One region of the Vibrio sp. 1401 genome, then DNA from elsewhere that is predicted to be linked to it. Evidence: riboswitches for the same ligand, from Rfam matches in the RefSeq annotation. Region 1 holds a riboswitch; each other region holds the start of a gene.

Region 1 (10,190 bases):
GCCATCTTCAAGCCATCAATACCCCAGAACTTCTTGGTGTTGGTTTTGGTCGGCGTCGCGAAGATTGCGCTCAAGCCGATGTAATCAATCGGAAGAGAGTCCGCTTCTGCAAGCTGCTCTTCATTTTCGATGGATAAGCCGAGGATTTTGTTTGGTCCAATCAACTCACGAGCGATATTTGCTGGCATGTCTGATTGCCCGAGGTGAACCCCATCAGCATCAACAGCCAGTGCGACATCTACGCGGTCATTGATGATCAAAGGCACATCGGTATCTTTAAGGATGCCTTTGACGGCTTGAGCACGTTCGATAAACGCACGCACATCGCCGTGTTTTTCGCGAACTTGTACCATAGTCACGCCACCTTCCACGGCTTTTCTCACAACACGCTTTAGTGTGGCTAAATCTTGTTGGTCATCGGTGACCAAATATAAACGATAGGCGTTCATTGGGTTTCCTTTAAGCCTCTCATTGAAAGAGGATTGAGAGGCTAGTGTTAAAAGAGAGAAAAGCTTAGCTCACTTGCAGTTTTAGGCGTTTTGCCAGCGTTTCTTCATCCAGCTGGTAAAGCTCATCCAGCAGGTTCATTTGTAGGCTACCTGGGCCGCGAGCTTGTTCCGCTGCAATCTCGCCAACAACGCCCAGTACCGCCGCTGCAGCAAGGCCGGTATCATCACCAACAGCAGCAAAAGCGCCTGTTAGAGCCGTTAGTGTACAACCCATTCCGGTTACGTATGGCATTATCTCGTGACCATTGTTCAGTTGCACGGTTTGTTCCTTCGTGACGATGTAATCAGTCTCGCCAGAAATCACTACGCTCGCACCATACTCTGCGACTAAGAAGTTTGCTGCGCCAAGTGCTGCGTCGCTGCTGTCTAGTGCATCGACGCCTTTGCTTTGTGCTTGCTCGCCAGCGAGTGCAATGATTTCTGAGGCGTTACCACGAATGATCAGCTTGTTTGCAAGGCGTGCGATTTCACGTGATGTCTCTGTACGTAGTGAGCTTGCTCCGCAACCGACTGGGTCGAGTATAACGATTTTACCATTGGCATTGGCTTGCTCTACGGCATAGCTCATACGAGGTGTCCAAACGCTGTCTAAGGTACCAATGTTGATAACCAGTGAGCCCGCGAACGACATCATCTCTGCCATTTCCTGCTTGGAGTGCGCCATGATTGGAGAAGCGCCGATAGCCAATAGCGCGTTTGCCGTGTTGTTCATCACCACGTAGTTAGTGATGTTGACGACTAATGGCTTTTGCTGGCGTACTGCGGTTAATGCTTGGGTGATTTGTTCAATTAACATGAGACTCTCCGATTAATCTTGCTGAGCATTCAGACCTTGTTGCCAGAATGCTACTTCCATACGCGTTGCAGTTTTGAATACCTGAATCAGGTTTTGACCACGCTGGCTATTGATGTCGATTTCCGCCAATAACTGGTTAAAGTGTTCTGCACCTTTTGCGACACCAGATTGGAACTCCTCACCACCGTAGAGATTAATCCAACTTGCGTATGGATTGCCTTCGATTACTGTCTTTTCATCTTCAATCAGCATCTTACCGATAACGGCATAACCGATAGAGCATGGCGCTAGTGCCGCGTATAGATCAACAAGATCGCCCGTCATGCCAGCATCCAATACATAACGGGTGTAAGCTACTGTGCCGAAATCTTCTGGCTCGTTTTCTAAGTTGGATTCCGTCAGTCCCCATTGCTCACAGTAAGTCACGTGGTGGGCGATTTCAGAATCTAGCAATGCATGTACGCTTGGTAGGGCACGGCGCATGTCATCCAAAGTACGCGCTTTGTAGATCGCTAATGCGTAAGCTCGTGCGTACTGTTTTAGGAAAAGAAAATCCTGTTTTAGGTAATGTAGAAAACAAGGCTGAGCCAGAGTGCCTTGCGCCAATTGCTGCACGAAAGCATGCTCAGTGTATTCTTGCCAATCTTGGTGGCAAGCGTCGATCAAATCTTGGTATTTCATTATGGGTATCTCGTTATCAAAAGACCCTAGGCTTAGATCCTAAGGCCAGTAGAATTAGTCAAAGCTCGGTACGTAATCTTTCGCTTTTGGCAGTGTTTCGATGATGTTTTGTGAATACATGAACTCGGCATAATCATCGTAGCGTTTCAGATCTACTGCAGATGGACGAAGAGCGAAACGAGTTAGTGTGTCATTCCAAGCGCGCTGGTTAAGCTCGTTGTTGAGGGTGTCTGGTGAATAAGCCACAAACTCTTTCCAAGATTCTTTTGGATGGTTAACGATGTAAGTGGTCGCTTGCTCTAGTGCTTTGTTGAATGCCTTGATGGCTTCTTTGTCGTAGTTTTTTGCATTGGCTACGAAGACTAACTCGTCATACGCTGGCACGCCGTGTTCTTCAGGGAAGAAGGCCTTAGCTTTATAACCTTCTAGTGCCAGTTGGTTGGTTTCGAAGTTACGTAGACCGCCCCAAATCGCATCCACCTTGCCAGACGCAAGAGACGAAGACAGCGCCCAACCTACGTTGATGATTTGTACGTCAGAAAACTTCACGTTTTCTTGCGCTAGCATGGTGCCGATTGTCGCTTCTTCGTTGCCTGCGATCGCAATACCGATCTTCTTGCCTTTTAAGTCGCCAAGGTTTTCATTCTTACCGTTGTCCAACACCATCAACGTGTTGAGTGGCGTAGCAATCAAAGTCGCAGAGCGGATTAGTGGCAAACCAGCCGCGACATCGATGGTTAGGCTTGGTTGGTAAGAAATCGCCATGTCGACTTTACCCGCCGCGACCAACTTAGGTGGCGTGCTTGGATCTGCCGGCTCCTGAATGTTGACCTTCAAACCTTGCTCTTTGAAGTAACCACGCTCTTTGGCAATCACGATAGGACCATGGTTTGGATTGACGAACCAATCCAACATCAGTGTCATCTCTTTTTCAGCGGCAAGAACGTTGGTTGATACCACTGAAGCGAGTAGAGCAGCAGCGCTCATAAGTTTGTTTTTATTCACGGGGTTCTTCCTTTTCTTTCCCAATTTTCTTTGGTTATTTTCTGTAATTATTTGCTTTCCCAAGGGATGGCTTTTTTCAATAACTTATCGGTGATGAAGTAGAGTGAGATAGACAGTACGGCGAGGATAAACAGCGCCGCAAACATCTCGTCAATGATCATGCGAGCGTTGGCTTGGAGCATCAGATAACCCAAGCCTTCGCTTGAACCTACCCACTCACCGACCACTGCTCCAATTGGCGCAATAACGACGGCAACACGAATACCTGAGGCTAAAGTTGGTAGTGCGGCTGGCAATTGAATATGACGAAGTAGCTGCCATTTAAACGCGCCCATGGTCTTGGCAAGGTCGAGGTAACCTGTTGGCGTATTGCGCAAGCCGTCATAGCAACATGTCGTGACGGGGAAAAAGATGATGATCGCCGCCATGACTACTTTTGATGCAATGCCGTAACCCAGCCAAAGCATGAGCACTGGCGCGATGGCGAACACAGGGATCGCTTGGCTAGCAATCAGAATAGGCAATAACCAACGCTTCAGCGGCTCGAACATCAGCATTTGCAATGCGAACAGCAAACCCATCGATAATCCAAGCGCCAAGCCAAATAAGATCTCTTGCGCGGTAACCCAAGTATGTTTGAGCAGGACATCGTAACGAGTGACCAATCTATCCAGCACTTCAATTGGTGAAGGTAAGATGAAGCTTGGCATGTCGAATATCACCACGACCAACTGCCACAATCCCAAGATCACCGCTGTGCTGATAACTAAGCGCAGAGCCGGATGGGTCACGCGTTCTTTTTTACTAATACGTGCCGAAACGGAGTTGTACTGAGTCATATCACTCATAGTCTTTCTCCAATTGATCCAAAATCGCTTGTTGAAGCGCGGCGCACTCTCCATCGAGAACTCGGGGCGGCTTGGAGTCTGGAACGACCAAGTGCTGAGCTTGCGCAGGTGTGCCTTGCAACACATAGAGTTGGTGAGCTAATCGCACCGCTTCTTGTGGGTCGTGGGTAATCAGAACAACCGTCTTATCTTTCAGCAATTCGGCAGACAAGGTTTGCAACTTATGACGAGTAACCGCGTCCAGTGCAGAGAAAGGCTCATCCATCAGAACTAGAGGCTTGTCTTGCATCAGAGTGCGAGCAAGGGCAACACGTTGTCTCATGCCGCCAGAGAGCTGAGCTGGCTTAGCATCCGCGTAATCGGCGAGTCCCACTTGGCTTAGTAAAATCAGTGCACGTTGTCTATTTTTCTCTGGTGCTTGCTCTTGAGAAAATCGAGAACTGAGGCAGACGTTGTCTAACACATTCAACCACGGTAGCAATAAATCCTGCTGAGCCATGTAAGCGATACGGTCATGCAGTGCAGCGCCATCCGTTGTGATGAGTTCGCCATGCCAGTCAACTTGGTCATCCAGCAGGCCAGCTAAGTAACGCAATATTGTGGTTTTCCCGCAGCCACTTCGTCCGAGTAATACCGTCCATTTACCGACGGGAATGGTCATGTTCATTCCTGCTAAAGTCGGTGTTTGGCTATCTTTGTATCGCAGACTAGCATCGGAAAGCTGAATGCCAATCGCGTTAGCGAACATAAGTATGACCCGCAAAAAAGTGGTTCACAGGGCCATGGCCTTTACCTACATCCAATTCATCAGCGTGTGCGATAGCTTGGCTGATGTACTGCTTACCCAGGTGCACCGCTTTGTGTAGGTTGTTGCCTTGGCCAAGATAAGACGCGATAGCAGAAGACAGCGTGCAGCCTGTGCCATGAGTGTTTTTGGTTGGAAAGCGTTTAGCGCTGATTAACTCGGCACTGTCTTGCATGATAAGCAGATCGTTGCTGTTTTCATTTTCTTCAAGGTGACCGCCTTTGAGCAGAATAGCTTTGGCGCCAAGCGCACGAAGGTCGGTAATCATATCGTTCATTTCAGATTCTGATTGAGGCATTGGCTTACCCGTCAATGCTGCGCCTTCGGGTAGGTTAGGGGTAATGATGTCTGCGAGCGGAATCAATTCTTCTTTTAAAGTGCTGATTGCCGACTGTTCCAGTAATAGATCACCGCTAGTGGCCACCATTACAGGGTCAATCACGAGGTGTTTTGGCTGGTATTGCTTAATTTTGTCTGCAACGACTTTGATGATGTTGGAATCGGCCAGCATGCCCACTTTGACTGCAACGATGTTGAGGTCGGTAAATACTGCATCAAGTTGGCTCTCTACATGGTCGAGAGGAATGGGGAAAATCGCAGAAACGCCTTGGGTATTTTGCGAAGTAATCGCCGTGATTACCGAGCAAGCAAAACTGCCGGTTGCGGACATCGCTTTGATGTCGGCTTGAATACCTGCACCGCCACCACTGTCTGAGCCCGCGATGGTCAATACGATAGGGGTAGGCAAGGCTGGCGTGTGATGTGAATGAGGTTGTGATTGCTGCGTCATGGTCGCTCCTACTACAAGACGTATAGGAACTGACTTTGACCGTTGCAGATAGATCGATTTTTCGATCGCTATCGCTTACCTAAGAGGGGCGACGAAAGGCAAAGTGTGCATAGTTCCCTACGTCAGTGCTAACTGAATCAGGTTCAACGGGTCTCGAATTTCGATCTCAGCCAACACTTGTCGTGTGGCCCCCCGACTATTTCGTTCGGATGATAGCAGGACCATTGCGGAAGGGATACGTTTTTTGAGCGTAATTATAATGAGTATTCAATTATGCGAGGTGAGTGATAAAGTAAGCACCTAAATGGTTTGCTGTGTGGAATTTACTAGTGCAACGCTCTGGTGAATGAGCAGAACCTGAAATATTTAATAAATAATCGTGGTCTCGTTAAGCAAGGATTAGCACAAAACAAGGTTAAAAAACTGTTAAAATTTAACGTGTTGCCAATTTAACTTTGTTGAACTTTTTCACAGTTAATTAGGAAGGCTAAGACGATCATCGAGCAAGGAGACTTCATGCTTAATTCTGTAACAGCGAAGTCAGTGATCGATCATGCACTCTTTTTGGGGGCTGATTTCGCTGAACTATTCGTTGAACATCACCAAACCAACACTGTCCAGATCTCATCTGGTGAAGTGGATAAGGTTAACTCGGGTATCGATTTTGGTATCGGTATTCGTCTTTTTTTCGGTCATAAGGTGCTTTACGGTTACACCAACAGCACAGATGAAGCCGAACTAAAGCGCGTAACCTCGCTGCTTGCTGCAAAAGACAAGCGTGAGCAAATCGCGTCAGCGGGTTCTTTGAATTTGAACCGCTACCCAATCCAACATGGTTGCCGCATGTCGCTAAGTAAGGATGCTAACCTAGATTCAAAAATCGCGTTTCTATTGAAAGTTGACCAAGCCGCACGTGCTGAGAGTGAGCATATCAGCCAGTTTATTGGCAGCGTTCTTCAGCGCGAGCAACAAGTGTCTATCTTCAACTCAGAAGGTCTACACGTTGACGATACTCGCCACTACATTCGTGTTGCTGGTAACACTGTCGCGCAAAAAGGTAATGAGCAGTCTTCTGGTATGGAAGGTCCTGGCGCTCTTGCTGGTTGGGAATTCAGTGAACAGCTTGATGCCAAAGAGCTAGGTCAAACTATCGCGCAGCAAGCGTTAGTAAAACTTGGCGCGGATGCTTGTCCATCGGGTGAAATGCCGGTGGTGATTGGTAACGGCTTTGGCGGCGTTATCTTCCATGAAGCATGTGGTCACTTGCTAGAAACCACTTCAGTTGCGAAGAAAGCATCAGTCTTCCACGACAAGATGGGCGAAATGGTTGCTCACACCGCAGTGAATGCAGTCGATGATGGCACCATGACCAACGAATGGGGCTCGATTCACATTGATGATGAAGGTATGAAGACTCAGCGCACTCAACTGATCAAAGACGGTAAGCTAACCAGCTTCATGGTCGATAAAATGGGTGGCATGAAGACAGGTTATGAGCCTACGGGTTCTGGTCGTCGTCAAAACTACAAGTTCGCACCAACCTCGCGCATGCGTAACACCTTTATCGAAGAGGGCGAGCATTCACTTAATGACATGCTGGCAGGCATCGAACGTGGTATCTATGCGAAGAAGATGGGCGGTGGCTCTGTTCAACCGGGTACGGGGGAGTTTAACTTTGCTGTTCGTGAAGCCTACCTCATTGAAAATGGCAAAATCACCAAGCCTCTGAAAACAGCAACGCTGATCAGCACGGGTCCAAAAGTGTTGAAAGAAATCAGCATGGTCGGCAAAGACATGGCGCTTGCGCCGGGCATGTGTGGTTCCGTGAGTGGTTCAGTACCAACAACTGTCGGTCAGCCAACGCTGAAAGTAGATAACATTCTGGTAGGAGGCGGTAACTAATGAGCCAAGAACAACAACTTCTTAATGCGGTTGATTACGTCCTATCAGAAGCAAAACGCCAAGGTGCAGAAGCGGACGTCATTGTAAACCGTAACAGTAGCTTTTCTTTGAAAGCGAACCAAGGAAAGCTGGATGAGTACAAAGTAAGCTCAAGCCAAGTTCTGGGTGTTCGTGTTGTGAAAGATGCGCGTGTTGCAACAAGCTATTCTGAGTCGTTAGAGCAACCAAGCTTGGATTTGATGCTGACCAACGCACTGCAAAGCGCTCGCTTTTCCAAGCAAGATGAACATCAGACGATTAGTTGCGTGAACAGTCAAATCGCGACTGATGTTGCTGAGATTGCGCAAGAAGATACAACTTCTGTTGACGAAAAAATCGAACTGTCTCTCGCTCTTGAGCAAGGCGTAGTGGCTCTGCCTCACGCCTCTAGCGCACCTTACAATGGTTACAGCGATGGCGAAACACAACTGATCATTGCCAATACTCAAGGCACATTGTGTCAACACTTCGAGCGCTCGTTCACTTGTTACGCGTATACCTTGTTTGAAAAAGACGGCAAACAGTCAATGGCGGGTAGAATGTCACTGGGTCGCCGTTTTGATGAGTTGAATCCAGCTTACTGTATCGAGGGTGGCTACAACCTTGCTCGCGATCTTCTTGAAGGCGCACCGGTTGCGACGGGTAACTACCCTGCTATCTTCCACATCAATGCGCTAGCAAGTTTATTCGGTGCTTTCGGCAGTGCTTTCTCTGGCGTAAGCGCGATGAAAGGCATTACGCCACTGGGTGACAAGCTTGGTCAACGTGTTGCGAGTGATTTAATTACCTTTACTGATACGGCTTACATGCCAAATGGTATGGCAATCGCGAGTTTTGATAGTGAAGGCTTCGCTACTCAAGATAATGTCATGATTGCTAATGGTGAGTTGAAAACCTTGCTACACAACAGCCAGACCGCAAGTTACTTGGGCGCAGTCTCGACAGCAAGTGCCGCTCGCGGTGCAAAATCGAGCCTAGACGTATCAGCGAATCACAAAGTGATTGCGACAGGCAACAGCAGTGCGTCAGAAGTAAAAGCGGGTGAGTACCTAGAGTTAGTCGAGCTTCAAGGTGTCCATTCTGGTGCGGATGCAGTGAGTGGTGATTTCTCATTTGGTGCGAGTGGCTTCTTGTGCTGTGATGGAGAGCGCGTTCAACCAGTTCGTGGGATCACGGTAGCGGGTAACTTCTACAAGATGCTGCAAGAAGTTGAGGCAGTGGGTGATACTCAGTTAATTAACGATAGCCGAACTTTCTTCTCGCCAGACGTTCGTTTTGCTCGTTTGAGCATTGGTGGTAAGTAAACTTAGCATCCCTATAGAAACAAAAAAGAGGACTCAATGGAGTCCTCTTTCATTACCTAGCAACGTGTGCGCGAATAACTAGAATTCGCGTATGTCCAACTCATTGTGGATCAATACCACACACTGAGAAGCGAAAAGCATCTTAGGACCTAAGCTGATCTTCTCTGTGCCAAGGCGCTTTAAGCTGTTAAAAGACTTTTTCGGCATCGGTATATGGTCAGTTAGCAAGAAACATGGATTTTCACCAATTTCTGCATCACGAACAAATTCGCCTTTCTTATCCAACATATATAGTTGGTGATCTTCTGCCAGCTCTTGTACTAGGCGTTCAAAGCTCACTGTACGAACGGTAATACCAGGTTCGACTTCACGAAGTTGCTCTTTACCCATACCAACCGAAGCATCCAAAGCGCGAGCCACTGCTGCAATCAAGGTTGACTCATGGAAGCCGCCAATGTTGGTGATGTCGTTGGAGCGAATAGTAATGGTGCGTGAGAAGTCTTTTGTGCTTTCCAAAACCAAGTGAACAACCACATCTTCACGGTGTGATTGAGCAACGAACATAGTGTTCATCATGGTATGAGCAAGAATCTCTGTATGCGCTTCATTACCAACACCTTCTAACAGTGCTTTGCTGGTGGTTGGCGCCGCGCGAGCTCGTAAAACAAAAGAGCGCATGAATTTAGCCTCTATATAGGAAGAGTGAATGCGCGGAAGTATATACCCAAGCAGGGAAGGGATGCGAGTTTAATAGCAAATGTGAACTTACTTACAAAGCTTCGATTGTCGTGCGGAGTGCGCTGGTGAAAATAGAGGTAACCTGTTAGGAGCGGTATATGGAAATCAAACAGATAAATAAAGACATTTATAAAAAGAAAGTAAACCTTGTGATTGGCGGTTTTGTTGCGTTGCTCGCCATCTCCTCTCTTGCCTTTAGTACCTTGTTGATTGTTTTGTTTGGCAACACTGAAGTCGTACCAGAACAATCAACGGGCAATTTCCATTGGAATTTGATTGGTGTCGTTCTCGCAGTTGCAACTTCCCTCTCTTTATTGAATCACATTAAAACTCGACCATACATGGAAGAAGTGCTGTACGTTTGGAAACTCAAGCAACTGCACAACAAAATCTTTCGTAAACTAAAAAGCATTAAAGCAGCCGCGAGCAATGACGATGTAAAAGCGCTCACTACGCTTAAGTTCTATTACACCACGCAACGCCAAGTGTTTGAGCTAGACAACAACACATTAACGATGAGCAGTGTAAATAAAGAACTAGAGGCTATCGAGCAAATCGAAGCGGCGCAATCACTGAGTCTCGATATCACAGGCTTTGAAGAGTCTTGGATAGACACATATTGATTGCCTATTTGCTACTTGAAGTTAACAACTGAGTGCTAAAAATAAGCGTTTGAGTGAGATTTAATCATTCGACGCTTTTTTTTGAATTTTTTTCTGAAAAGGGGTTGCTAAGAAAAATCATCTCCCTATAATGCGCCTCCGTTGTCAGGG
Region 2 (10,190 bases), on a different contig from region 1:
TTCCCTCTGATGAACTCATTGGAGCTATTGTGAGTTCATCTTTGCAAGCTATTTTTTTGTGCGGTGGTTTATTCTGGATTTTAAGAAAAGAACTTTTATGCATAAGTCATTTACTTAATGAAATCAATGAAATGAAGGGTGGTGATTTGTGCACTAGTCAAGATCTACCGAAATTCACTAATGAGTTTGATATTATATTTAATATTCTTAATTCGTCAAAAGAAACTATATCGGAAACAATTGATGCAGTAAAAGATACTACGCTTGCTATTCTGGCTAGCGACAAACGAACAAAAGTCATTGTTGGAACTTTTATTGCCAATTCAGAACAAGAGCGTTTGGAAATTGAACAAGTTGCTACTGCAGCTGCAGAATTATCCGCTACTGCTCGTGAAGTTGCTGATAATGCTGTTAATGCTGAGCGTGCAAACAGTACTATGAATGAGGCAATACAAGGTGGTGTTGCAGTCCTAGGCCGTGCCCAACAGGTCATAACAGAGATTAATAGTTCTTTGAGTTCGTCATCTGATATTGTCAGTGAGCTTCGTGCTTATAGTGAAGAAATTAACCCTATAGTAGAAATGATTGCTTCAGTATCCGAACAAACCAATTTATTAGCACTTAATGCAGCAATTGAAGCGGCTAGGGCTGGTGAGTATGGGCGCGGCTTTGCTGTTGTAGCAGAAGAGGTCCGCGCGCTCGCTGAAAGGACACAAAAGTCTACGGTTAATATTCAAGAAGTGGTTGATCGTTTGCAGGTTAAGTCTAATGAGGCTGATGAGGTTATGTCGGTAAATAACAATTTAATTGACGAGTCAATTAAGATTGCCAGTGAACTAGAACATGCATTTAGTAGTATCTCTGAAGAGGTAGAAACACTGACTTCAATTAATGCTATGGTTGCGGCGGCATCCGAAGAGCAATCGACGGTGACTGAGGAGATCTCCATGCGTATTAACGAGATTAATCGTGGGCTTGAAGAAAATATTCAGAATGTATATCAAGCTTCAGACGATATGAAAATTAGAGATGTACGTTTGAACGAATTATCAAACCAATTAGCATTTTTTAAAACTAAGGGGCAAGTATTAATATTCATGGTTTAGGGTTAGTTCTAGAATCGATGCTGTCAAATCTGGATTTTGTCGTTGTTGTTGATCTAAAACCAGAAGTCTCACGAATAGGACGTTTAGTATATAAACCTCTTGAATTTCAAGTTGTTAATTTCGAGTATGACCTCGATCATCATTTAGTAAAACTTATCATTTCTAAATTCATACCACTTGCACCTTTAGGTAAAGTTGTCACTAATAGTGAAATAAATGGGGAGAGCATCTTTCTTGGTATGAACTTCTGCACTTTGAGTAATTCGCTTGTGCAGATTGATGTAATAGATAAAGGACAGGATCACGTTGAAGATGTTTCTGTTCATTCCTCTTTGTCTTCATTAATTCAAGTTGAGGAATAAGAATAAAAAGGAGGGTTAACTCCTCCTTTTAAAACTTGTATTAAACCGAAATTTTTTAAAATTTAACCATCAATTAAAATATCATATTCGCTATCTATACTCATTCAATTTATTCATTCCAGCAACGGTATAAGAGATACCAAACTAGCTTGTACATAAGCCATTATTTGGTGCTTAGCATGAATCTGATTTAAGCATTTTTGATGATCACGGGTATTGGCATGAATTTTATGAACATAACCGAGTAGTCTTATTTCTCATTGGAGAATGCGTTAATGTGGATTAAAAATACAGGGTAGTTTGCAGCTAGCCTTTACGATATTTATTGATGAAGAAAAACATATAAATATGAAATATATAGCACCACAAAGTATACATCGCGACTTCTTTTACTTTTACGTAAATAGTCGGTACGCATCGAAGAAATCCTATGATAAATCGCTTGTAAGCAAAATTGCTTTGCTTGCTAACGATGCTTTTGATCCCATGGTGTGGGATTCTTATAACGCAACGAATAGCGTTTCCAAAAAAGCGCTAATGCACATTATTGCTCACTTTGTTGAAACTGCGGGTAGTTCGTTCGCCGATCCGGAATACATAATGCAAGCAGTCAGTGCTTGCAGGGCAGGACAAAACTTAAACATTGAATTCCCGTCATTGTTTACAAGCAAATTCGGACAATTGTTTGCTGAAATGCATTCTCAAAGATACGGACATCGAACGGATAGTAACTTTGACGATGAATTTCCATTCACTCTATCTACGGAAGAAGTTTTTTTACCAAATGTTCGTGGCTACCGTTTAAGCTTAAACCTACAACACCTTCAAAAAATACCAAGCATCAAGAAAATCAGGTCAAGTAGTCTTGCAAGGTGCTTTTTTTAACGGCTCAGTATTTAAACTATTAATTGCTGTTAGATCGTTTTCTGGCGGCGATACTCTTAGTTATAAATTTAAAGCTAAGCGCTGTCAGTTAACTCATAAGATTAACGGCTTAAATGCTTACTTTGATGTGACATCATGATTTTTATATATACCAGTTCAACTTGAAGATGCCAGTTCCAACACCTGAAAAGTATCCGTAATTCTGGATGAGAGTGCTCCTGAAACATCTGGTGGCGTCATATCTAAAAAACGGCCCTTATCAAGGACCGCTCGTATGAGTTAGCCTTTGTAATTTTTTAGCATCAGGAGCGCTTATTTATTTTGAGCTCGCTCGTAAGATTCTAGGATTTCAGCTTTAGCGGCAGCAACATCTGCCCAACCATCCACTTTCACCCATTTGCCTGCTTCAAGCTCTTTGTAACGCTCAAAGAATTGCGTGATCTGCGCTTTCAGTAGTTCTGGGATATCGTCCACATCTTGGATGTGCTCGTACTCTTTCGAGATTTTTGAGTGGGGAACCGCAAACACTTTTGCATCTTCACCCGATTCATCTGTCATCTTCAAAACGCCAACAGGACGGCAGCGAATGACTGAACCTGGCATGAGTGGGTATGGTGTTGGTACCAATACGTCGACTGGGTCGCCATCAAGAGACAGGGTATTGTTCACGTAGCCATAGTTGCATGGGTAGAACATTGGTGCAGACATGAAACGGTCGACAAATACAGCACCAGAGTTTTTATCTACTTCGTACTTGATTGGATCTGCATTTGCAGGAATTTCGATAACGACATAGATATCTTCAGGCAGCGACTTGCCTGCTGGTACATGGTTTAAGCTCATTAGAATATTCCTTTTCATTAACGATGAGTCACACAAAAGCGGCTTCATCTGATGATAAATTCGCGTTTCACTTTAGCGACAAAAACGCGGCAGGTAAACACCTGCCGCGTTGGACAAAGGTCTGAAATTATTTTTCGTCGCGGTGCAGTTCAAGGAACTCTTCAACTTTGCGAACCATGTTCTTCGAACCCACAAAGAAAGGTACACGCTGGTGCAACTCAGTAGGCTTGATGTCCATAATGCGATTCACGCCGTCCGATGCAATGCCGCCAGCTTGCTCAATGAGGAATGCCATAGGGTTACATTCGTAAAGCAGGCGTAGCTTGCCTTGTGGGTGGCTTTGTGTGCTTGGGTAAAGGTAGATACCACCTTTCAGTAGGTTGCGGTGGAAATCAGCAACCAGCGAGCCAATATAGCGAGAAGTGTATGGGCGACCGTCTTCTGGCACGTTTTCTTGGCAGTACTTGATGTACTTCTTCACCCCTTGAGGGAAACGAATGTAATTACCTTCGTTGATGGAGTAGATCTTACCATCATCAGGAATCATCATGTTTTCATGAGAAAGACAGAAGCTGCCGATAGATGGGTCGTAAGTAAAGCCGTTTACGCCGTTACCAGTTGTGTATACCAACATGGTGGAGGAGCCGTAAATCACGTAGCCCGCAGCCACTTGCTTGTGACCAGGTTGTAGGAAGTCTTCTTCAGTTGGTGGAGTACCGATTGGAGAAACACGACGGTAAATCGAGAAGATAGTACCAACAGAGACGTTCACATCGATGTTAGAAGAACCATCAAGTGGGTCCATCAGTACTACATATTTGGCGTTTTGGTTGAGTTCTTTATTGAACGCAACTGCTTCGTCTTCTTCTTCACTGGCAACGCCACACACTTGATCACGAGCTTCAAGCGCGGCTTTGAACTTATCGTTCGCGTAAACATCGAGCTTTTGCTGATCTTCACCTTGGACATTTTCCGTGCCTACAGCACCAGTGATATCACCGAGACCCGCTGCGTTGATTTCGCGGTTAACGATTTTTGCAGCTAAACGAATGGAGGCTAAAAGGGATGATAGATCACCGCTAGCGTGGGGGAAATCCGCTTGTTTTTCGACAATGAACTCGCCTAGGGTGCGCAGTCCTGACATGGTTAATCCTTACATTTTCATTTCATTGGGGGTAGTGCGCAAGTGAGCATCTCTTTATGGATGTTAAACGTTTGCGCTGGATGTAAGTTTAAGTCGCAGATCTTTTTAATGGTAATGAAGTAACTGTTTGAGATCTCAATTTATTTGTAGACTTGTTTGAGGGCTTCATCAGTAAGCAAGAGGTTGTACAGTCTGTGTTCAACCTTGTCATATTTGTGAAAGGGACTGCAAGAAGAAGGCTAAAGTCTCTCGCTTTTCTGGTTGTGATCGCGATAATGAAAGCATTAAAGAACGCATTACAAGGTTTAGTTTATGCACATTCATATCTTGGGTATCTGTGGCACATTTATGGGCGGCGCTGCGATTTTAGCGCGCCAATTAGGGCATAAAGTCACTGGTTCTGATGCCAACGTTTATCCGCCAATGAGCACACTGCTTGAGTCTCAAGGTATTGAAATTATTGAAGGCTTTGACCCGTCTCAACTCGACCCTCAACCAGATCTTGTGGTGATTGGTAATGCGATGAGCCGTGGCAACCCTTGTGTCGAGCATGTGCTCAACACTAACATGCGCTACACCTCTGGTCCGCAGTGGCTCAACGAGTTTTTGCTGCATGATCGTTGGGTATTGGCGGTATCGGGTACACATGGGAAAACGACCACGTCGAGCATGCTTGCTTGGATACTTGAAGATTGTGGTTATCAACCGGGTTTCTTAGTCGGTGGGGTACTCGGTAACTTCGGAGTGTCTGCTCGTTTGGGTGAAAGCATGTTTTTTGTCGTTGAAGCGGACGAATATGACAGTGCTTTTTTCGATAAGCGTTCTAAGTTTGTGCATTACCATCCTCGCACTTTAATCATGAACAATCTTGAGTTTGATCATGCCGACATCTTCGATGATCTAGAAGCGATCAAGCGCCAATTCCATCATTTAGTGCGAACTGTACCGGGCAATGGATTGATCTTAGCGCCGAGGAAAGATCAAGCGTTAGCGGATGTATTAGAGCGTGGTTGCTGGACTGAAAAACAGTTCTCTGGTGAGAATGGTGACTGGCAAGCGCACAAATTAGTGCTTGATGGCTCAAAATTTGACGTTGCGTTGCAAGGTGAGAAGGTTGGTACCGTCGAATGGAATTTGGTGGGTGACCACAATGTGGATAATGCGCTGATGGCAATCGCTGCTGCACGACATGTTGGAGTCACTCCGGATCTTGCTTGCCAGGCATTAGGGCGTTTCATCAATACCAAGCGCCGTTTAGAGCTGAAAGGTGAAGAACAAGGTGTGACGGTTTACGATGATTTTGCGCATCACCCAACGGCAATTGAACTTACTGTCGGTGGTTTGCGTAACAAGGTAGGTGAAAAACGCATCCTTGCTGTGTTGGAGCCGCGTTCTGCCACCATGAAGCGAGGTGTACACAAAAACACACTTGCAGAGTCACTACACAGTGCAGATGAAGTCTTCTTGTTCCAGCCAGATAATATCGAGTGGTCTGTGCAAGACATTGCCGACCAATGCACACAGCCAGCGTTTGTCGATGCGGATATAGATAACTTTGTAGCCAAGATCGTCGAACGTGCGCGACCAGGTGACCAAATTCTAGTCATGAGCAACGGTGGCTTTGGTGGTATTCACGGAAAACTTCTTGAGCAGTTAAACAAAAAGCCTGATTGATATGCAAAACAAAACACAACCCTCTCATAAAAAAGCCATCACGTTGGCATTAACGGGTGCTTCTGGTGCTCCCTACGGCCTTCGTCTTTTAGAATGCTTGGTTGCGGCGGATTATCATGTCTACGTTCTGATTTCTTCGGCAGCTCGTGTTGTGATGGCAACCGAGCATAATCTTAAGCTACCAAGTGGCCCAGAAGCGGCGCAGCAAGCATTGGTAGAGCACCTGAACTGCAATCGAAATAACATCACCGTTTGCGGTAAAGACGATTGGTTCTCACCGGTTGCGTCTGGTTCTGCTGCACCAAAGCAAATGGTGGTTTGCCCATGTTCTGCGGGAAGCGTTGCAGCGATTGCGCATGGTATGTCAGATAACTTGATCGAGCGGGCCGCTGATGTGGTAATGAAAGAGCGCGGGCAGCTGTTGCTCGTGGTTCGCGAAACACCATTTTCAACGCTACATCTGGAGAACATGCACAAACTGTCGCAAATGGGCGTCACCATCATGCCAGCAGCTCCAGGCTTCTATCATCAGCCAAAGAGTATTGAAGACTTAGTGGATTTTATGGTGGCGAGAATTCTTGACCACTTAGGTATTGAGCAAGGTTTGGTGCCTCGTTGGGGTTATGACCAGCGTTCGTGAGCTGATTGTGTAACCACTCAAATACCTTTACAATCCATCCAACTCATCGGGGAGCAAACCCATTTTGCATTGAGTCAATCAATGCATTTGGGCGCTGAGACCTAAGTGCTTTACTAGGGACCCGTATTACCTGAACCAGATAATGCTGGCGTAGGAATTGAGTCTGGATATTGGAAATCCTTAATAGCCGCCTCAAACCCTGTGCCGCTCAACTTATTTCTCTGAAATACTCATGGAGAGCGAGCAGTGAAAACCACTCTAAATCTGATTGCCTTAGCTGCAATCACCTCTACTTCAGCGTTTGCCGCTGAAAACACATTAACCATCTATACCTACGACTCTTTTGCCGCAGATTGGGGGCCGGGTCCTAAAATCGAGCAAGCTTTTGAAGCAAAATGTGGCTGTGACGTTAACTTCGTAGCGTTAGACGATGGCGTGTCGATTCTGAATCGTCTTCGTCTTGAAGGCGGTAATAGCAAAGCGGACATCGTATTAGGTTTGGATAACAATCTGATGGCAGAAGCGAAGAAAACCGATCTGCTTGCCGAGCACAATGTGGATACGGCTAACACAGTGTTACCAAACGGTTGGAGTGACACGACGTTTGTACCGTACGATTACGGCTACTTCGCGTTTGTGTACAACAAAGAGAAACTGGCTAATCCGCCGAAAAGCATGAAAGAGCTGGTGGAAACGCGCGACGATCTGAAAGTGATTTACCAAGATCCGCGGACTTCAACGCCGGGCCAAGGCTTAATGCTATGGATGAAATCTATTTATGGCGACGATGTGACGCAAGCGTGGCAGAAGCTAGCGAGCAAAACCGTAACGGTCACGAAAGGTTGGTCTGAGGCGTATTCTATGTTCCTCAATGGTGAGTCCGATTTAGTGCTTTCTTACACCACTTCACCTGCGTACCACTTAATTGCGGAAAACGATTCGAAGTTTGCTACGGCGAATTTTGCTGAAGGCCACTACATGCAAGTTGAAGTAGCCGCCAAAGTGAAAGGGGCAAAAAATTCAGAACTTGCTGATCAATTTATGAGTTTCATTTTAAGTGATGAGTTCCAATCGGCGATGCCAACGGGTAACTGGATGTACCCAGTCACTGACGTTGAGTTACCTAAAGGTTTTGAAACTTTGAGTGTTCCAAGCAAGTCGTTGAGCTTTAGTGCTGATGAAGTGGCAAAAATGCGTAAGTCTTGGATTCGCGAATGGCAAAGCGCATTGACGTTTTAGCTGACGTTTCCATCCTCATCTGAATGAGATAGGTTTTACCTTTGAATTCTGTTCCAAAAATAGGTTTAGGGGTCGCGATGATCATCGCGACCTTTGTTATTTCTGCCCTAGGTGCTTTGATTGTTCAAGCCCCTTCACTTGATGTGTCTGTGGTATGGGGCGACCCGTACTATCAACATGTCACCAAGTTCAGTTTCTACCAAGCGTTTCTTTCCACATTGCTCAGTGTTGGCTTTGCCATTCCAGTAGCGCACGCACTTTCGCGTCGCCAATTTATTGGTAAATCATTACTGCTTAAGCTGTTTGCATCGACACTGGTTTTGCCGGTTTTGGTTGGTGTTTTTGGGCTGTTAGCGATTTATGGCAACAGTGGTTTGTTGGCGCAGTGGTTGCAAAGTTTCGACACTAAACTGCCATTCTCTATTTACGGTTTGAACGGCATTTTACTCGCCCATGTGTTCTTTAATTTACCTTACGCGGCACGATTGCTTCTGCAAGCCTTGGAGTCTATTCCTGCCGAGCAGCATAAGCTTTGCGCGCATCTTGGGATGAGCCATTGGGATAAGTTTCGCTGGGTAGAATGGCCGCGTTTAAGGCAGCAGCTTCCCCACGTTTGTGGGTTGGTGTTTATGTTGTGCTTTACCAGTTTTGCCACTGTAATGGCGTTGGGGGGAGGGCCAAAATCCACCACCATTGAATTGGCCATTTACCAAGCGATTAAGTTTGATTTTGATTTACAAGCTGGGGCGTTATTGGCGCTGTGGCAGATGCTGTTATGTGGACTGCTTGCTATTGGAGTGCAGAAGTTAACAAGGCCTGTTTCTATCAGTGCTGGAAGCACATCGGTACAGCAATATTTAACGAAGGATCATGGGTGGTCAAAAGCTTGGGATAGCTTTTGGATCATAGGTGCCTTTTTACTGGTAATACCGCCGTTATTGATGGTGTTACTGAGTGGCATCAACCAACAAGTTTGGACAGTATTAACCGATGAGCGTTTTTGGTCTGCGCTATTGAACTCTCTCAAAGTCGCCTGTGTCGCTAGCGCGCTTGCGGTCGCTGCAGGGGTGTCCATACTATTGACCAGTCGCCGTTGGCGGTTGCAGTACAAAAACACGCGAGCCGATCAGATAGAGTTAATCGGCACCATTATTTTGGTGACTCCAGGTCTGGTGATTAGCACCGGTTTATTCTTACTACTGCGCGCATTTACCGATGTTTTTAGCTTGGCATTTTTTGTCGTGATTTTGGTGAACGGTTTGATGGCTTTGCCTTACGTGATCAAAACGCTAGCGCAGCCAATGCTGCACATTGAACAACAGTATCAGTATGTATGTGCCAGCTTAGGCATGCGTGGCTGGCAACGGTTTAAAGTGGTGGAGTGGCAGGCGCTACGCAAGCCGTTTGCACATGCGTTTGCGATCAGCTTTATGTTTGCGATTGGCGATTTAAGTGCTATTGCGTTGTTTGGCGGACAAGAGTTCCGCACTTTACCTCTGTATTTATTCCAGCTGCTTGGCAGCTATCAGATGGACGCGGCTGCGGTGGTATCGGTGACCTTATTGTTGTTGAGTGTGGGCTGTTTTGCCTTGATTGAGAAAGTATTGAAAACGAAGGAGAGAGCGTAATGTTAGTGTTGGATGATGTGCAGTACACCTACCAACGTGAACTGTTTCGTTTTGACTTAACGATTGAGCAAGGACAGATTGTATCGCTGATGGGACCAAGTGGGGCAGGGAAGTCAACCTTGCTGGCGTTGGTGGCAGGATTCATCCATCCTGACCGTGGTGATATTTGTGTTGATGGTGAGTCCATTGTGCGTAAAGAGCCTTATCTGCGTCCGTTCTCTATGTTGTTCCAAGAGCACAATTTGTTTGCTCACTTATCGGTGCGTGACAATATCGGTTTGGGCTTACACCCGGGGCTAAAGCTCACGGTGGACCAAAATCGTCAGATTGAACAAGCCGCGCAGCAAGTTGGTGTTGCAGAGTACCTCGACCGTTTGCCAGAGCATCTTTCTGGTGGCCAGCGTCAACGTGTTGCCTTAGCGCGTTGTTTTGTTCAGCCTCATCCCATGTGGCTGTTGGATGAGCCGTTCTCGGCGCTTGATCCGGTGTTGCGTGAAGAGATGCTAGGCTTGGTAAAAAAACTGGCAGCAGAGCGGGGAATAACCGTATTGATGGTCACGCACCATTTAAGCGATGCCAAAGCGATTGCCAGCCACTTTGTGTTTGTGGCGGATGGTAAAGTGGAAGCCGCGGGTGATATGTCTGCATTGAGTGAACAGCATGCTAGTG
Region 3 (10,190 bases), on a different contig from region 1:
TCGTATGGGGACTCCCGGAGAGTGGAGTAGCGTCAATGGTGTGCATGAACCTGTTTATACGCTGAAGCAGAATGCTACCACACGATTAAGAATTGCTAATGTCGATAACACCATTACTTACCCGATCGCTATAGAAGGCGCAGAGGCTTGGGTTATTGCTATTGATGGTAACCCTGTTAAAACGCCTTATAAGCTCACTCAGCACAAAATTGGTCCGGGAATGAGGTTAGATATCGGATTGATTGCTCCAAAGGCTGGAAAACGTGTTTATGTGCGTCAAATGAAAGGACGCTTCCCATTCCTTTTGTGCGAGTTTGACGTTGTTGAGTCTGACCTGTCGAACAACCAGAAACTGCCTTTATTACCTCTCAACCCTGTGCCAGCTCTCGATTTGAAAAATGCAGAGCAAATCGATTATGTGTTTGAGTGGGAGGGGGCGATCACTCCTGCTGATAAATCGGGCAAAGCGATACCTAAATTCTGGCTGATGAACAAACGGGCTTGGGAGGGAATGAGCAAAGATAATATTCCAGCGCCCCTTTCAACATTGGAGATGGGAAAAACCTATATCTTCAACCTAAAGAACGTCACCCAATATCATCATCCTATTCACCTTCATGGACACACATTTACGGTTCTTGAGTTAGATGGAAAAAAACTCGACGAACCGTTTCATACCGATACGGTCTTGCTTGGAAAAAACGGCAGTGCGAAAGCGGCATTTGTTGCAGATAACCCTGGACGTTGGATGTACCATTGTCATGTGATCGAACACATGAAGACGGGGTTGATGGGTTATATTGAAGTAAAGTGACTCCTGTAACTTTTTAAATCTTGATAAGTTTTAAGCGCTATAATTTGCTGAATTCTAAGATTGTATAATCACTATTGCCGTAAATTTGATTACAATGTCTCCATTAACTTTTCTGGGGGAATTATGGGACAACTATCCGTTTTGGGTTTTATTGCATTGGGTGGTGCATTTGGTGCATGTTCTCGTTACTTAATTTCTGAACTTTGTGTCATTTTATTGGGGCGTGGTTTTCCATATGGTACGTTAACCGTTAACGTTGTTGGCTCATTTATGATGGGCTTATTGATAGCAGCTTTCGATAATGAACTTTTGGCAACGGAACCTTGGCGACAAGTGATTGGCTTGGGTTTTTTAGGCGCACTAACGACGTTTTCCACCTTCTCGATGGATAATGTTTTGCTTATGCAGCAGGGCGCTTTCTTTAAGATGGGGTTGAACGTATTGTTGAATGTCGTGTTAAGTATTTCAGCGGCGTGGATAGGCTTTCAATTATTGATGCGCAGCTAGCAAAGTAGTTAAAAATTGAACAGGTCGGCTTGGTTTCACCAAGCCGTTTTTATATACTGACATCACTTGTCGGAGTGCCATAAGGCTGAGACCGTTAATTCGGGATCCGTTGAACCTGATCAGATTAGAATCTGCGAAGGGAACAAGAGAAGATATTCACACCGGAGTTCTTTCTGGTTGATCTATCAAAAGTCGAATGTTGTTACAGGCAAATATCGTAAGCTTTAACTAGCCTTAATTTGACTCCTCTTGTCGCATCTATCCGCCAAGCATTTTTATCCAATTACTTTTTATCTAGTATAACAAAGCAAGGAAAAATGCTATGTCGAGTCGCAAACAAGCGAGACTGGAAGCAAAACAGTTCATTGATACACTCTCGGTACAACCGTACCCCAATTCAAGCAAAGTCTACGTAGAAGGCTCACGTCCAGATATTCGTGTGCCAATGCGTGAAATATCACTCGCTGATAGCCTTATTGGAGGCACAAAAGAAGCGCCTATATTCGAACCTAATGAGCCAGTACGCGTTTACGATACGTCGGGTGTATACACAGATCCAGAGCACACCATAGACCTCTATAACGGCTTACCTAAGCTGAGAGAAGGGTGGATTGAAGAGCGCGCCGATACTGAGCTACTTGATGAAGTAAGCTCGGTGTACACCAAAGAACGCTTAGAAGACGAAACACTAGACGGTCTTCGTTACGGTAATCTACCACGTATTCGACGTGCCAAAGATGGCCATTGTGTGACTCAATTGCACTATGCTCGCAAAGGTATTATTACCCCAGAAATGGAATATATCGCGCTGCGTGAAAACATGGGGCGTGCCAAGTATCGCGATGAAGTGCTGAATCAACAGCATCCGGGTCAAAGCTTCGGAGCGAACCTACCAAAAGATATTACCGCCGAATTCGTGCGTAAAGAAGTCGCCGAAGGTCGCGCTATTATCCCTTCAAATATTAACCACCCAGAATCCGAACCAATGATCATTGGACGTAACTTTTTGGTCAAAGTGAACGCCAACATCGGTAACTCATCGGTCACTTCTTCGATTGAGGAAGAAGTAGAAAAGTTAGTATGGGCAACGCGTTGGGGTGGAGATACCGTAATGGATCTTTCTACTGGACGTAACATCCACGAAACTCGCGAGTGGATTCTACGTAACAGTCCGGTTCCGATCGGTACCGTGCCAATGTACCAAGCGCTTGAGAAAGTGAATGGTGTTGCTGAAAACCTTAACTGGGAAGTGATGCGCGATACCCTGATTGAGCAAGCAGAGCAGGGCGTTGACTACTTTACTATCCATGCCGGTTTACTACTTCGTTATGTGCCAATGACTGCAAAACGCGTTACTGGTATCGTCTCTCGTGGTGGTTCTATCATTGCGAAATGGTGTTTAGCGCATCACCAAGAAAGCTTCTTATATACCCACTTCCGAGAGATCTGTGAAATCTGTGCTAAGTATGATGTGGCACTTTCTCTCGGTGATGGTCTGCGTCCTGGCTCGGTGGCCGATGCTAACGACGAAGCGCAATTTGCAGAGCTTCGTACCCTTGGTGAGTTAACCAAGATTGCGTGGGAATACGACGTACAAGTAATTATCGAAGGTCCTGGTCATGTTCCAATGCATATGATCAAAGAGAACATGGAAGAGCAGTTAGAGCACTGTCATGAGGCTCCTTTCTATACCCTTGGTCCATTGACGACAGACGTCGCTCCTGGTTACGACCATATTACTTCAGGCATCGGCGCTGCCATGATTGGTTGGTATGGCTGTGCAATGCTTTGCTACGTAACTCCGAAAGAGCACCTCGGTTTACCAAACAAAGAAGACGTGAAAGTAGGCATGATCACTTACAAGCTTGCTGCGCACGCCGCTGATTTAGCGAAGGGACACCCTGGTGCACAAGTTCGTGATAACGCGCTTTCTAAAGCTCGCTTCGAGTTCCGTTGGGAAGACCAATTCAACTTGTCGCTCGACCCAGATACCGCGCGTGCTTTCCATGATGAAACCTTGCCTCAAGAGTCTGGAAAAGTCGCTCACTTCTGTTCGATGTGCGGACCAAAGTTCTGCTCGATGAAGATTTCGCAAGAGGTTCGAGAATATGCGAAAGACACTGAGCAAGTTGCTGCGGACCAAGCTATCTCGATCAAAATGCTGGATGATCCTCTTGAGGGGATGCGTCAGAAATCGCAAGAATTTAGAGAGTCAGGCTCCGAGCTATACCACCCAGCAGCACATGCCGAGGTAAGTGACTAATGAGCAAAATCCTTATTCCGTCATCATTGATTGAACTGACAGGTTTAGTTCAGCAATGTTTGTTGTTGGCGAAAGAACAGGGTTTTAGCATCGAAGACATTGAGTTGGGTGTGAGCCCAACTCAATCTATTCAGCTTGTTCGCGACCAACAGATTACACATATAACGACTGACCTTATTGGTGGACATAACTTTGAGCCTGAGTGTTCATTTACTCTCTATTACCGTTCTGCTTTGTCGGTAGAAGCGTGTGCTAAGCAACCGTCGAAAGCGATTTATATTGGCATTGCTGATACGCAGGTTTCCGATGAAAAGGAGAAAGTGCTTCAGCTTGATATCTGGCGTCACCCAATCAACGACGAAGTGAGAGCGCTTTCTGTTAAGTCCAAACTCAACGCAATGTTCGATCCCGAACATCACCTTGCTTGGACAGTAACGCTGACAGTACTCGATTTTCCTATCGAAGATGCGTTAACACTTGCTCGAGGAATGCTAACTCAACAAGCGAATGTTTCACGTGAAACACTGTTGAGTGACAACCTTGATGAGGGACGACCTACTCAGTGGGCTGACCAATTTGATGATTTCCCCACACCTGTACTGGAGGATAACCGACTAGGTATTCAAGTTGGTTGGTCTGCACAAGGTGAGAGCGTTAGCTTTCCAACTCTAACTAAGCAAAGTCTAGGGCTCTATCCAGTCGTTGATGATGTTGCTTGGATTGAGCGTCTACTGCCACTAGGCATCAACACTATTCAACTGCGAATAAAGAACCCACAACAAGCCGATTTAGAACAACAGATCATTCGAGCAATTGAGCTAGGTCGTCAGTATCAAGCACAAGTGTTCATCAATGACTATTGGCAGTTGGCAATCAAGCATGGCGCTTATGGTGTTCACCTAGGACAAGAAGACATAGAAGAATCGAATTTGGCTCAGCTAACTAAAGCCGGCATTTGTCTTGGTCTTTCTACTCATGGTTATTATGAGCTACTGCGCATCGTACAAATTCATCCTAGTTACATCGCGCTAGGGCATATTTTCCCAACCACCACAAAACAGATGCCATCGAAACCACAAGGTTTGGTGCGCTTGTCTCTTTATCAAAAGCTGATTGATAGCATTCCTTACGGAAACACAGAGTTGGTTTTCCGTCCCGCAAAAGACAAAGCAGGTAGTGACTATGTGCTTGGCTTTCCGACGGTCGCGATTGGTGGCATTGACCAATCTAATGCTGACCAAGTTTGGCAAACAGGTGTTTCTAGCTTAGCAGTAGTGCGTGCTATTACGTTGGCAGAATCACCTCAATCGGTCATCGAGTTCTTCGCACAACTGATGAAGGAAAGACAGCTAACGTTCACTGATCAGAATAGTGAGTTGGCGGATACCAAGAGAGGCGAGCATGCTCACGGATAAGCAGTTCCTTCGCTATCAGCGCCAAGTCGCTCTGCCTGAAATTGCCGAAATTGGGCAAAAGCGTTTGAGCAAATCGCATGTGCTGATCATCGGTTGTGGTGGGTTAGGGAGCGCAGCGAGTTTGTACTTGGCATCAGCGGGTGTTGGTAAATTGGTAGTGGTCGATGACGATGAAGTTGATAGCAGTAACCTACAACGTCAGATCATTTATCGTGAACAAGACCTACAAGTTGCGAAAACAAAAGCGACTGTAAAGCAACTGACTGACCTTAATTCTATGGTTCAAATTCGTGCCCTCAATAAGCGATTAGACAAAGCACAGCTTCAGCTTGAGGTGATACTAGCGGATGTGGTGCTCGACTGCACCGATAACATGCCAACGCGTCAGCTCATTAACCAAGTTTGTTTCGAGCAAAATACGCCGCTCATCTCGGCGGCGGCAATTGGTTGGCAAGGGCAATTCGCTGTCTTTGATTATCAAACGCAGATTGAACAAGAAGCAGAGAGTACAGCCTGTTACCGCTGTTTGTATCCGTTCGACGAATTACCGCAAACGCAAAAGTGCAGTGAGAGTGGTGTCGTCGGTCCGGTGGTGGGCACACTTGGCAACTACCAAGCGATAGCGGCAATTCAAAAACTGGCGACGGGAAAGTTTCATGTCGAGGCTGCCAAGTTGCATCTGTTTGATGGGTTGAAACTGCAATGGCAAACCATGGCGATAAGCAAAGACAAACAGTGCCAAGTGTGTGCTCAGATTTAGCTTACGAGTAATAGGCAGAATTAAGAGAGTTGGAAGCAATGACGTTATCAGAACAACAAACAACACAAATGACCGCTGCTGACTTAGATGTGATCACTATTGTCATCAATGACCAGTCACATCAAGTTGCCAGTGAGTCGAATCTACAGCAAATCATTAGTCAATTTGCGCTGCCTGAAATTGGCTGTGTTTTTGCAATTAATAACAATGTTGTGCCGTGCAGTGAGTGGGCTAGCACAGTTCTTTCACAGGGAGATAGCATCTCTTTGTTTCAAGCGATCGCAGGGGGTTAAAGTCGATGCTTAAAATTGGTGATAAACAATTCGAATCAAGACTGTTCACGGGAACAGGGAAGTTTGCCAACAGCCGATTAATGGCAGAAGCGATTCAAGTATCGGGTTCTCAACTTGCGACCATGGCGTTGAAGCGTGTGGATGTGAACGACCAACAAGACGATATTTTGCTACCGTTAGTACAAGCGGGTGTGAACTTATTGCCGAACACCTCAGGTGCAAAGAATGCTAAAGATGCTGTGTTTGCAGCACAATTGGCGAGAGAAGCGTTGGGTACTAACTGGTTAAAACTAGAAATTCATCCAGACCCGAAGTACTTGATGCCCGATCCAATTGAAACACTTGCAGCTGCTGAACAGCTGGTTCGTGAAGGCTTCATTGTCCTTCCTTATTGTCATGCTGACCCGGTTCTGTGTAAACGATTGGAAGAAGTAGGCTGTGCTGCAGTCATGCCATTAGGTGCGCCGATCGGTTCTAACAAAGGGATAGTTTCTCACGATTTCCTAGAGATCATCATCGACCAAGCTAATGTTCCTGTCGTTGTTGATGCGGGTATTGGTGCTCCTTCACATGCCGCGCGTGCGATGGAAATGGGCGCGGATGCCGTGCTCGTCAATACAGCGATTGCAGCTTCGAGCGATCCCGTTGCGATGGCGAAGGCATTTAAGTTGGCAGTAGAGTCCGGGCGTATGGCTTATGAAGCTGGACTTGCCGGTAAGGTTTCTCATGCGGTTGCGTCGAGTCCACTGACGTCATTCCTAGATGAGCTTTAGTCCTAGATTGGTTTAGCTATTAAGCGAGGAAAACATGAGCTTCGTTGAACAATTTAAGCAGCTTAATTGGGATGACATCTCGATGTCGATCTACGCGAAAACGGCACAAGATGTCGAGCGAGCATTGAATAAACCCAAGCGTGATTTGGAAGACTTTAAAGCGCTAATTTCACCAGCGGCTGAAGCGTACTTAGAGCAAATGGCGCAGCTGTCATACTCGGCAACTCGCAAGCGTTTTGGTAATACCATGTCGCTTTACATTCCACTGTACCTTTCTAACTTGTGCGCCAATGCTTGTACTTATTGTGGCTTTTCTATGGAGAACAGAATCAAGCGTCGTACTTTGAATAGGGACGAAGTGGCTGCAGAAGTTGAAGCCATTAAACGCATGAAGTTTGATAGCGTATTGCTGGTGACTGGCGAGCACGAAACTAAAGTGGGTATGAAATACTTCCGCGAAATGGTGCCTATGATTAAGAAGCGCTTTAACTATTTGGCGATGGAAGTACAGCCACTTGATCAAGACGAATACGCTGAGCTCAAGACATTGGGTTTGGATGCGGTGATGGTCTATCAAGAAACGTATCATCCTTCGACTTACGCCGAGCACCATTTGCGTGGCAACAAGATGGATTTCGAATACCGATTGGATACACCCGATCGTCTTGCAAAGGCGGGCATCGATAAGATCGGTATTGGTGCTTTAATAGGGTTGGAAGAGTGGCGTACCGACTGTTTTTATGTGGCAGCGCACTTGGACTATCTTGAGCGCACGTATTGGCAGACTCGTTACTCGATTTCTTTCCCGCGTTTGCGTCCTTGTGAGGGTGCGCTCCAACCCAAATCAGTCATGACGGATAAGCAACTTGTTCAGCTGATTTGCGCTTATCGTTTGTTGAATCCAGAAGTGGAGTTGTCATTATCGACTCGTGAGTCACCGAAGTTTAGAGATAACGCATTGCCTTTAGGCATTACCAGTATGTCTGCTGCATCGAAAACTCAGCCGGGTGGTTATGCGATGGATGATGTTGAACTCGAGCAGTTTGAGATCAGTGATGAGCGAAGCGCAGGTTCTGTGGAAGATATGATTCGAGCCAAAGGGTTTGACCCTGTATGGCGAGATTGGCACTCGGCGTATTCTGGTTAAGTAGCAAAGAAAGCCACTGGTCATCGTTATGTTTCACGTGAAACATAGGCAAAAAAAGAGGGTTGATGCAAAACATCAACCCTCTACTTTTTTCTAGCTTCTAGCTTCTAGCTTCTAGCTTCTAGCTTCTAGCTTCTAGCTTCTAGCTGTGTGCTACTGGTAGCGTTGCTTGACGAAGCCACTCTTTCACATCACCCTCAACAAGTGGGCTGATCTCATCCCATACCTTCTGATGGTAATCATTCAACCAAGCAAGCTCTGGACGAGTTAGCATATCAACGTTGATATTACGCTTGTCGATTGGACAGCGTGTTAGCGACTCAAATGACAAAACAGGGAAGTCACCGTTAGTTGGGGTTTCAACAACAAGCTCTAGGTTCTCGATACGGATACCAAACGCATCCGCACGGTAGTAACCTGGCTCGTTGGATAGCACCATACCTTCTGTTAGAGGCACGTCGATTTGCTTCTTAGAAATGCTCGCCGGACCTTCATGAACACTTAGGAAGTGACCAACACCGTGACCAGTACCGTGGTCGTAATCGTAGCCTTCCGCCCATAGGTGCTGACGAGCTAGCGTATCGATTTGGTAACCACGTGTGCCTTTCGGGAAACGTGCACGTGCAACACCGATGTGACCTTTTAGCGCGAGAGTGAATTGTTTAATCATCTCTTGTGAAGGCTGACCAATCGCAATTGTACGCGTGATGTCTGTCGTGCCATCTAGGTACTGACCGCCTGAATCCACTAGGTAAAGCGTGTTCAGTTCTAGCTTGCCAGGTTCAGGTTGGTTCTCGTGGTTGTAGTGACACATCGCCGCGTTGCCACCTGCTGCCGAGATAGTATCGAAGCTAAGATCCATAAGTGTCGGGTCTTCGCTACGGAACGCTTCCAGTTTGTCTGCCAGCGTCGCTTCATCATGCAGGTTACCCGCAACGACTTCAGCATCTAACCAAGAAAGGAACTTACTCATCGCTACGCCATCGCGGATATGACATGCTTTCATGCCTGCGATTTCAACTGCGTTCTTTGCTGCTTTTGGCATTAGGCATGGATCAGCTTTACTCACCACAGATACGCCAGCGTTTTGTAGAACCAATTTAAACCACGCGTTACTTGTCGCAGGGTCAACCAGTACATTCTTGCCAGTTAGGTTTTCTAGTCGTGCTTGCAATGCTTCTGGGTGATGAACCGTCACGCCGGCACCAACATGAGCGTCAAACTCAGCAGGTAGGCGAGCAGGATCTAGGAAGTATTCCACGCTTGAGTCTGAGTGCAGAATCGCGTGAGAAAGCAGAACTGGTAGACGTGAGACATCTAGACCACGAACGTTGAGCAACCAACAGATAGAATCAAGTGCTGTGATCACTGCGCTGTCTGCACCGGTTTTTTTCACGAGCTCTGCGATTTCTTGGCGTTTGCTTTCACTTGACTGACCAACTGCTTCTGTTGCCATTAGGCGAACATCAGAAACCACAGGAGCAGGGCGGTCGTGCCACAGTTCATCAATTGGGTTGCTATCGAGAATCTTAAGCTCAAGTGCGCCAGCAAGTTTTGCTTGTGCCATGTCTAGCCAAGCAGCGTTGTGCATGCGAGGGTCGATTGCCACAGACGCGCCATTTGCAAGATGGTCTTTAATCCAATCTAGTGCAGGCTCTTCAATCAAGTGACGGTATTCGAATAGATCAGCAGGAACCTGCTTTGTTACTTGTACTGTGTAGCGACCATCAACAAAGATAGCGGCTTTGTCTTTGGTGATTACCGCAGCACCAGCAGAACCAGTAAAGCCAGTTAGCCAATGTAAACGCTCGTTGTGCGCTGGTACGTATTCACCCAAGTACTCGTCTTCATGAGGGACAAGTAGGGCATCAATATTATGTTGTGCTAGCCATTCGCGAATTGCATTCACGCGGCTTTGGGTATCGTTGTGCATCTGTGTTATTCCTTCAAATTACCGCTCCTTCATGCTCAGGTGTGGGAGCTGTTTCCATCTGCTTCATGCAGTTTACGATTCCATTGAGGTTCGCAATCACTTCAATAGAGTCGGAGTACAACTAGGCCATAGATGAGCCAAAAAGGACTACGACAGTTAAGCTACTCATTTTAGCCGCTAAGCGCAAATTGAGTGCGGTGTTTTTATCTAAGGTGATCGGTTTTTTGTGTGATCATCGTACGTAGCCAGCCTAATGCAGGGTCGTTTTCTCTATCTCGGTGCCAG

The links. Region 1 has a riboswitch for thiamine pyrophosphate ahead of thiD (bifunctional hydroxymethylpyrimidine kinase/phosphomethylpyrimidine kinase). Riboswitches for the same ligand answer to the same signal wherever they lie in the genome.
Region 2: linked by a shared signal. The riboswitch ahead of thiB (thiamine ABC transporter substrate binding subunit) and the one ahead of thiD (bifunctional hydroxymethylpyrimidine kinase/phosphomethylpyrimidine kinase) in region 1 are both predicted to bind thiamine pyrophosphate.
Region 3: linked by a shared signal. The riboswitch ahead of thiC (phosphomethylpyrimidine synthase ThiC) and the one ahead of thiD (bifunctional hydroxymethylpyrimidine kinase/phosphomethylpyrimidine kinase) in region 1 are both predicted to bind thiamine pyrophosphate.

The regions. Positions count from the first base shown of each region.
Region 1 covers NZ_JAWOWF010000051.1:206-10,395, reverse strand. Annotated here, with positions in the region: gene thiE (thiamine phosphate synthase) at 1-449, opposite strand, end outside; gene thiM (hydroxyethylthiazole kinase) at 514-1,305, opposite strand; gene tenA (thiaminase II) at 1,318-1,986, opposite strand; gene R7Z77_RS20205 (ABC transporter substrate-binding protein) at 2,041-2,991, opposite strand; gene R7Z77_RS20200 (ABC transporter permease) at 3,039-3,839, opposite strand; gene R7Z77_RS20195 (ABC transporter ATP-binding protein) at 3,832-4,587, opposite strand; gene thiD (bifunctional hydroxymethylpyrimidine kinase/phosphomethylpyrimidine kinase) at 4,577-5,434, opposite strand; TPP riboswitch at 5,532-5,639, opposite strand; gene R7Z77_RS20185 (TldD/PmbA family protein) at 5,951-7,336, shown strand; gene R7Z77_RS20180 (TldD/PmbA family protein) at 7,336-8,679, shown strand; gene trmY (tRNA (pseudouridine(54)-N(1))-methyltransferase TrmY) at 8,758-9,357, opposite strand; gene R7Z77_RS20170 (DUF3087 domain-containing protein) at 9,516-10,040, shown strand.
Region 2 covers NZ_JAWOWF010000018.1:76,168-86,357, reverse strand. Annotated here, with positions in the region: gene R7Z77_RS11585 (methyl-accepting chemotaxis protein) at 1-1,106, shown strand, start outside; gene R7Z77_RS11580 (hypothetical protein) at 1,124-1,468, shown strand; gene R7Z77_RS11575 (hypothetical protein) at 1,769-2,353, shown strand; gene ppa (inorganic diphosphatase) at 2,666-3,196, opposite strand; gene fbp (class 1 fructose-bisphosphatase) at 3,324-4,340, opposite strand; gene mpl (UDP-N-acetylmuramate:L-alanyl-gamma-D-glutamyl-meso-diaminopimelate ligase) at 4,653-6,014, shown strand; gene R7Z77_RS11555 (flavin prenyltransferase UbiX) at 6,016-6,654, shown strand; TPP riboswitch at 6,692-6,828, shown strand; gene thiB (thiamine ABC transporter substrate binding subunit) at 6,901-7,893, shown strand; gene thiP (thiamine/thiamine pyrophosphate ABC transporter permease ThiP) at 7,935-9,521, shown strand; gene thiQ (thiamine ABC transporter ATP-binding protein) at 9,521-10,190, shown strand, end outside.
Region 3 covers NZ_JAWOWF010000048.1:27,278-37,467, reverse strand. Annotated here, with positions in the region: gene R7Z77_RS19810 (multicopper oxidase family protein) at 1-814, shown strand, start outside; gene crcB (fluoride efflux transporter CrcB) at 938-1,321, shown strand; TPP riboswitch at 1,382-1,480, shown strand; gene thiC (phosphomethylpyrimidine synthase ThiC) at 1,644-3,584, shown strand; gene R7Z77_RS19795 (thiamine phosphate synthase) at 3,584-4,999, shown strand; gene R7Z77_RS19790 (HesA/MoeB/ThiF family protein) at 4,986-5,759, shown strand; gene thiS (sulfur carrier protein ThiS) at 5,798-6,052, shown strand; gene R7Z77_RS19780 (thiazole synthase) at 6,058-6,825, shown strand; gene thiH (2-iminoacetate synthase ThiH) at 6,860-7,972, shown strand; gene R7Z77_RS19770 (aminopeptidase P family protein) at 8,115-9,905, opposite strand; gene R7Z77_RS19765 (LysR family transcriptional regulator) at 10,109-10,190, opposite strand, start outside.